One region of the Rufibacter radiotolerans genome, then DNA from elsewhere that is predicted to be linked to it. Evidence: riboswitches for the same ligand, from Rfam matches in the RefSeq annotation. Region 1 holds a riboswitch; the other holds the start of a gene.
The links. A riboswitch is a leader RNA that binds a small molecule or an ion and turns the genes downstream of it on or off. The one in region 1 is predicted to bind S-adenosylmethionine.
Positions count from the first base shown of each region.

Region 2: linked by a shared signal. The riboswitch ahead of TH63_RS09585 (O-acetylhomoserine aminocarboxypropyltransferase/cysteine synthase family protein) and the one ahead of metH (methionine synthase) in region 1 are both predicted to bind S-adenosylmethionine.

Region 1 covers NZ_CP010777.1:3,484,848-3,488,704, reverse strand. The annotation lists gene metH (methionine synthase) at 1-2,722, opposite strand, end outside; SAM riboswitch class I at 2,805-2,913, opposite strand; gene TH63_RS14220 (fatty acid desaturase family protein) at 3,328-3,857, opposite strand, start outside.
Region 2 covers NZ_CP010777.1:2,296,970-2,300,826, forward strand. The annotation lists gene metX (homoserine O-acetyltransferase MetX) at 1-26, opposite strand, end outside; gene TH63_RS09585 (O-acetylhomoserine aminocarboxypropyltransferase/cysteine synthase family protein) at 35-1,369, opposite strand; SAM riboswitch class I at 1,637-1,749, opposite strand; gene TH63_RS09590 (phosphoribosylaminoimidazolesuccinocarboxamide synthase) at 2,100-3,035, shown strand; gene TH63_RS09595 (STAS domain-containing protein) at 3,104-3,481, shown strand; gene TH63_RS09600 (ribonuclease Z) at 3,503-3,857, shown strand, end outside.

The sequences.
Region 1 (3,857 bases):
TAGGCAGGTATTTCTTGTCTTTCTGGCGGCTCAGGTAGCCCTCACGCATCTGATCATACTCGGTGCGGGTATCCAGCGCGAATTTCTCCTTGTTCTCAGGACTCAGCAGGTTTCCTACCACGGGTACGCTGCGCGAGGCATCCAGCACGTGCACCACGGTGCCGCTGTAGGCCGGGGCAATCTTTACGGCGGTATGGGCTCGCGAGGTGGTGGCCCCACCAATGAGCAGCGGGATGTGGAAGTTCTGGCGCTCCATCTCTTTGGCTACGCTCACCATTTCGTCTAAAGACGGAGTGATGAGGCCAGATACGCCAATCACGTCCACGTTGTGCTGGCGGGCGGCCTCCAGAATCTTGCTGGTAGGCGTCATCACGCCCAGGTCAATTACCTCATAGTTGTTGCAGGCCAGCACCACGCCCACAATGTTTTTGCCGATGTCATGCACGTCGCCTTTCACAGTGGCCATGAGAATCTTGCCGTTGGTCTGGCGGGTGGAGGTATCGCCGGAGGCGGCAGCGCGTACTTTCTCTTCCTCAATGTAAGGCAACAGATAGGCCACGGCTTTCTTCATCACGCGGGCGCTTTTCACTACCTGAGGCAAGAACATCTTGCCTTCCTGGAACAGGTCGCCTACCACGTTCATGCCGTCCATTAAGGGGCCTTCAATCACTTCCAGGGGTTTCTGGTACAAGTGGCGGGCTTCCTCTACGTCCTGGTCAATGTATTCCACCAGTCCTTTTACCAGGGCGTGGGTGAGGCGCTGTTTCACGGGTTCGTTGCGCCAGGCTTCGTCGCGCACTACTTCTTTGCCTTTGTTTTTAACGGTTTCGGCAAACTCCACCAAGCGCTCGGTGGCGTCTGGGCGGCGGTTCAGAATCACGTCTTCCACGCGCTCCAGGAGGTCTTTCGGAATTTCCTCGTAGACCTCCAGCATGCCCGCGTTTACGATGCCCATGTCCAGGCCGGCTTTGATGGCGTGGTAAAGGAAAACGCTATGCATGGCCTCGCGCACCGGGTCATTGCCCCTGAAGGAGAACGACACGTTGCTCACGCCGCCGCTTACTTTACAGCCGGGCAGGTTTTCCTTGATCCAGCGGGTGGCCTGAATAAAGTCCAGGGCGTAGTTGTTATGCTCCTCCATGCCCGTGGCCACGGTGAGGATGTTGGGGTCAAAGATGATGTCCTGGGGCGGGAAACCTACCTCTTTGGTGAGGATGTCATAAGCGCGCTGGCATATCTCAATTCGGCGTTTGTAGGTATCGGCCTGGCCTTCTTCGTCAAAGGCCATCACCACCACGGCGGCGCCGTAGCTGCGCACTTTGCGGGCGTATTCTTTAAATTTCTCTTCGCCTTCTTTAAGGGAGATGGAGTTCACGATGGCTTTCCCTTGCACGCATTTTAGGCCAGCCTCAATCACGCTCCACTTAGAGGAGTCAATCATGATGGGCACTCTGGCAATATCTGGTTCAGAGGCAATCAGGTTCAGGAACAGAGTCATGGCGGCCTCAGAGTCCAGCAGGCCTTCGTCCATGTTCACGTCAATAATCTGGGCGCCGTTCTCCACCTGCCCGCGGGCAATGGCCAGGGCCTCTTCGTATTGCTCGTTTAATATAAGCCGCTTGAATTGCTTGGAGCCGGTGATGTTGGTCCGCTCGCCAATGTTGATGAAGTTAGAGCCTTCAAACACGGTGAGCGGCTCCAGACCAGAATAGGTAGGAACTTCCGGCAATTTAGGCAACGGACGCGGCGGGTACTGCGCAGCAATCTCCGCGATGACCTTGATGTGGGGTGGCGTGGTACCGCAACAACCACCTACTATATTCACGAAGTTGTTTTCCAGGAAATCGCGCACGTGCGCCCCCATCTGCTCTGGGGTCTCGTCATACGCCCCGAAGGCGTTAGGCAGACCGGCATTAGGGTAGGCACTGATGTGGAATTTAGAGGCTTTGCTCAGGGATTCTATGTGCGGACGCAGCTGTTTGGCGCCCAGCGCGCAGTTAAAGCCCACGCTCAACAGCGGCATGTGGGACACTGAGTGCAGGAACGCCTCTACGGTCTGGCCCGAAAGGGTGCGGCCGCTGGCATCGGTGATAGTACCGGAAACCATAAGCGGCAGGCGCTTGCCGGTCTGTTGGCTGTATTGGTCAATGGCGAACAGGGCCGCCTTCGCGTTGAGGGTGTCAAAAATGGTTTCTACCAGCAGCAAATCTGCGCCGCCGTCTACCAGCCCGCGCACCTGCTCAGTATAGGCGTCAAACAACTCATCAAAAGTGATGGCCCTAAAGCCGGGGTTGTTGACGTCCGGCGACAGGGAAGCGGTACGGTTGGTGGGCCCGATGGCGCCGGCCACGAAGCGGGGTTTGTCTGGGGTTTTGGCGGTCCATTCCTCAGCAGCTTCCTTGGCAATGCGCGCCGACTCAAAGTTCAACTCATAGACCAGGTCCTGCATGTCATAGTCGGCCATGGCAATGGACGTGCCACTGAAGGTGTTGGTCTCGGCAATGTCGGCCCCGGCCTCAAAGTACTGGTTATGGATTTCCTTGATGATGTGGGGCTGGGTAAGCGAGAGCAGATCATTGTTGCCCTTCACATCTAGGTGGAAGTCTTTGAAGCGGTCGCCACGGTAGTCGGCCTCTTGCAGGTTGTACCGCTGGATCATGGTGCCCATGGCCCCGTCTAAGACTAAAATGCGTTTCTGAACTTCTTCCTCTATTCTTGTCATCTTCTTTGCTCACCAAAAGGGTAGGTTGCGGCTCAAGAAAGGGCAGGAGGAAGGGTGGCGGGTAGGGGTGTAGGAAAACCGTCACTCATCTCCCCCAGCACGGCGGGCGTGGTGGGCAGGAAGTAGCACCCAACTGAATTGGGTTGCTAAGACATCACAGGGCCTAATCCCTCCGTCTTTCTTGATAAGCAGGAGCAAAGGTAAGGGCTGGGGGCGGAAGATGCAAATGGGGTGGAATTGGGTTGTTTTTGGGCTGGTTTGCGGAAAACGAGGAGAAAACAGATTTTCTCTGCACAAGTGGTCATCCCCCTTCAAAGGTAAGACCGTTCCTTTCTTTCAATTACAGGGAATTTCAGAATCAGCTTTATGCCATTTGAGGCTCGCGCCTCACTGAAGTTGAAAACTTCAGGTCATTTTAGGTCCAAGTTACAAACTTGAACCAGGGAAAATTTTGAATGAAACGGGATTGTCTTCAAAGTGGGACGGGGAGGAGGGCAAAAGTAACCAGCAGCAGTGGTTGTTGAAGAAAACCGGAAGAACCCGTATCTCAGGCAGATGCCAGAAACACGGGTTCTTCCGGTTTTTTTTTGAATACTATCGAAAGTTCAATTTACGGCCAGTTGCTTCTCGGCTAAAATCTCATCCGCGTACGCGAGCTCCTGTTCCTTATAGGCCTGCCAGCCCAGTTTCTTGAGCATGCGATAATGGGAGCCTAGGGCCTGTGAGAAAGTAGGGCTTTCAATGTAGGGCAGGCCGAACTCATGGGCAGTTTCCTTCACAATTTTAGAGATGCCTGGGTAATGGATGTGGCAGACCTTAGGGAAAAGGTGGTGCTCAATCTGCTGGTTCAAGCCGCCCAAAAGGAAACCGGCCAGCTTGTTTTTCATGGCGAAGTTGGCGGTGGTGCGCATCTGGTGGTCGGCCCAGGCTTCTTCCATGTTGCCTTGCTCGTTGGGCTCCGGAAACTCCGTGCCTTCCACCACGTGGGCCAACTGGAACACCAGTCCCATCACCAGGCCCTCGGCCAGGTGCAGACCCAGGAAACCGATGATAAATTGCCACCACGTGATATCCAGTACTACCAAAGGCAGTACAATAAACAATACATAGTACAGGGCTTTGTAGGCGAAGAGTT
Region 2 (3,857 bases), 1.2 Mb from region 1:
TAAGTAAAAACGCGTCCTGATAACATGGCAACTACTAGTTTAAAGAGGCCTCTAATTGGGTGTCACGCACCCTTACTTTGGCAAACGCCTGTTCAATATCTGCCTTGATATCTTCAATGTGCTCAATGCCCGCAGACACCCGCAGCAAGGTGGGGTTTACCCCGGCAGACAACTGCTCTTCCTCGTCCAATTGCTGGTGGGTGGTGGAGGCCGGGTGGATAATGAGCGTTTTAGCATCACCTACGTTGGCCAGGTGGCTTACTAGTTCCAGGCTGTTCACAAACGCCTCGGCTTCTTCTTTTCCGCCCTTCAGGTTAAAGCTCAAAACCCCACCAAAACCACGTTTCAGGTATTTTTGGGCCAGAAGATGGTACGGGCTGGAGGAAAGGCCGGGGTAATTCACGCTTTCCACTAATGGGTGTTTCTCCAGCCACTGGGCCAAAGCCAAGGCGTTCTCTACCGTGCGGTCAACCCGAAGTGAAAGCGTCTCAAGCCCTTGCAATAATTGGAAAGAATTGAATGGACTTAACGATGGACCGAAATCCCTTAACCCTTCTACCCTGGCCCTGATGGCGAAGGCGATGTTGCCGAACGGCCCATTGGCTCCGAACACTTCCCAGAAATTAAGACCATGGTACCCTTCAGATGGCTCACTGAATTGCGGAAACTTTCCGTTGCCCCAGTTAAAGTTACCGCCATCTACAATCACGCCGCCCACGGTGGTGCCGTGTCCGCCAATCCATTTGGTGGCAGAGGCTACTACCACGTTGGCGCCATGTTTTAAAGGCTGGAAAAGATAGCCGCCCGCCCCAAAGGTATTGTCCACTACCAACGGCAGGTTGTGCCCGGCCGCCACAGCGGCGATGGATTCAAAATCTGGGATACTGAAGCGCGGGTTGCCAATAGTCTCCAGGTAAAGCGCCTTGGTGTTCTCGTCAATTAAGGCAGCATAAGTAGCAGGCTCTTCATTCTTGGCGAACCGCACTTCAATGCCCAGCCGTTTAAACGCTACTTTAAATTGGTTGTAAGAACCGCCATACAGATTGCTGGAGGCCACAAAATTGTCGCCGGCCTGCAGGATGTTGTTTAGCGCGATGAATTGCGCCGCCTGGCCTGAACCCACGGCTACGGCCGCTACTCCGCCTTCCAGGGCAGCAATGCGCTTTTCAAACACATCGGTGGTGGGGTTCATGATGCGGGTATAAATGTTCCCGAACTGCTTTAAGGCAAACAGGTTGGCGCCGTGTTCGGCACTCTCAAACACATAAGAAGTAGTCTGGTAAATAGGAACCGCGCGGGAGCGGGTAGTAGGATCTATTTCTTGGCCAGCATGCAGCTGAAGGGTTTCAAAACGATAAGGAGAAGACATAGTAATGGCTGGTTACAATTGAAAAATTGAACAAAAACAAGACTCCGGGAAAACTAACGAATAGCAGGAACAACCCTGCCGCGGCACGTCAGACCCTGGAAAACAGGAAAAGGTGGATTAGAAGCGACAACAACAGCCCCGCATGCTACACATTCGCATGCTTGTTGTGCTAATAGAGAAATGAATTGTACTACCTGTTACCAACGCCGTTTGGCGTGACCCTGCATTGTAAGAAGTGGCTTTTGCTTGATTTTCCATCTTCGTATCAATTTATATTCCCCAAGGCAATATGTCCATTGGGTTCAGGAATTAGCACCTTACACGGTTGGTAGGTTGCTAGAGCTTCTCAGAGCCTGTCTCTCCACTCTTCTTTATAAATCAACTACCTTGATAATTGACTTGATATTGCAAATGTAGGCCCCAAAACATTATTTCCAAACTATTTTAAAAAAATTAACAAATTATTTTTGCCAAGCCCGCAACACCTGCTTTCTACCGTTGCCAATGTCATATCGCTACCTAACATTCATTAGCAACTTCACAACAACCCTCCTTTGCACCATCAGTCACCCTCTCTGCTTAAATGGATGTTCTAGGTTTTTAGAAATAGGTAAACCGGCCCGGAGCCTATCGTTTCTGGCCTACCCTGGGGCACAAAGAAGAAACAGTTTTGATCCTTCCTTGCCCCTTATCTATCCTTTCCTAACTTTGCCGCTGTTAGTCCTTTCTTATGCAAGCATTAAAAGAAACCAACTTCCATTTCCCCAACCAGACCGGGTTTTACCGGGGCAAAGTCCGCGACGTTTATTATTTCAAAGACAAGTTGGCCATGGTGGCCACCGACCGCATCTCAGCGTTTGACGTGGTGCTGCCACGGGCCATCCCCTATAAAGGACAGGTATTGAACCAGATAGCGGCTTCTTTCCTGAAAGCCACCGCCGATGTGGTGCCAAACTGGGTCATCAGCCATCCGGCGCCTAACGTGACCATAGGCAAGCAGTGCGATACGTTCAAAGTGGAGATGGTGATCAGGGGCTACCTGGCAGGCCATGCCTGGCGCGAGTACAGTGCCGGCAAACGCACCCTTTGCGGGGTAACGATGCCAGAAGGATTAAAGGAAAACGACCCCTTCCCGGAGCCTATCATCACCCCTACCACCAAAGCGGCAGAAGGCCATGACGAGGATATTTCACGGGAGGAGATTCTGCGCCAGGGAATAGTATCTGAGCAAGATTACCTGCAGATAGAGGCTTACACAAGAGCCCTTTTCAAGCGGGGCACCGAACTGGCCGCCGCCCGGGGTTTGATCCTGGTGGACACCAAATACGAGTTCGGCAAAGCCGATGGCAAAATTTATGTGATTGATGAAATCCATACGCCCGACTCCTCCAGGTTCTTTTACGCCGAGGGCTATCAGGCGCGGCAGGACGCCGGCCAGCCGCAACGCCAACTATCCAAGGAGTTTGTGCGTCAATGGCTCATAGAAAACGGGTTTCAGGGCAAAGAGGGGCAACAGGTACCGGAAATGACAGATGCCAAGGTCACCGAGATTTCGCAGCGGTATATTGAATTATATGAGCAATTACTAGGCGAGAAATTTATTCCGCAAGATTACGCCAGTCAGCCACATAGCCTCCAGGAAAGCATTGCCGCAAACATTTTTTAACATACTTTGTTACAGATATTCCACCAAAAATTGGTAGATTCGCAGTCTAAACCTTTTTGCTGTTACTTATGAAGTACACAATAGATAAAAAAGAGAACTATACCATCATCACTATAGATGAAAAGAAACTGGACACCACGATCGCTCCTGATCTGAAGTCTGAGTTTGTTAAATTGAATGCAGAAGGTATCACCAACCTGATCTTGGATCTATCAAACGTAAAATATACTGATTCTTCCGGGCTTTCCTCTATTTTGATAGCCAACCGTCTTTGCAACTCTTCTGGAGGCGTATTGATTTTAACTGGCCTTCAGGAGCACGTGACTAAACTGATCACCATCTCTAAACTGGAGTCTGTGTTGAATATTTTACCTACCGTAGAAGAAGGTATTGACCGTGTGTTCCTGCACGAAATTGAGAGCGATCTTACCAAAAAAGAAGAATAGTCAATCTGAGGAAACAGCAGTTTGGACTTCGAGCTGAAAATACTTGGTAGCTCCTCTGCCACCCCTTCCTTTGAACGTCATCATACCGCCCAGATTCTCACGGTTGGTAACCAGATCAATCTGATAGATTGCGGCGAAGGTACACAAATGCAGCTGATGCGATACAAGGTAAAGCATCAGCGCATTTGTAACATCTTTATAAGTCACCTCCACGGTGACCATTATTTTGGATTGGTGGGCCTGCTGTCCACCATGCACCTGCAACAGCGCACGGCCCCCATCAACCTTTACGGCCCCAAAGGCCTGGCTGACATCCTTTCTCTCCAGTTTAAGTACGGCGGCACCCAACTCCCCTACCCCATTAATTTTGTGGAGG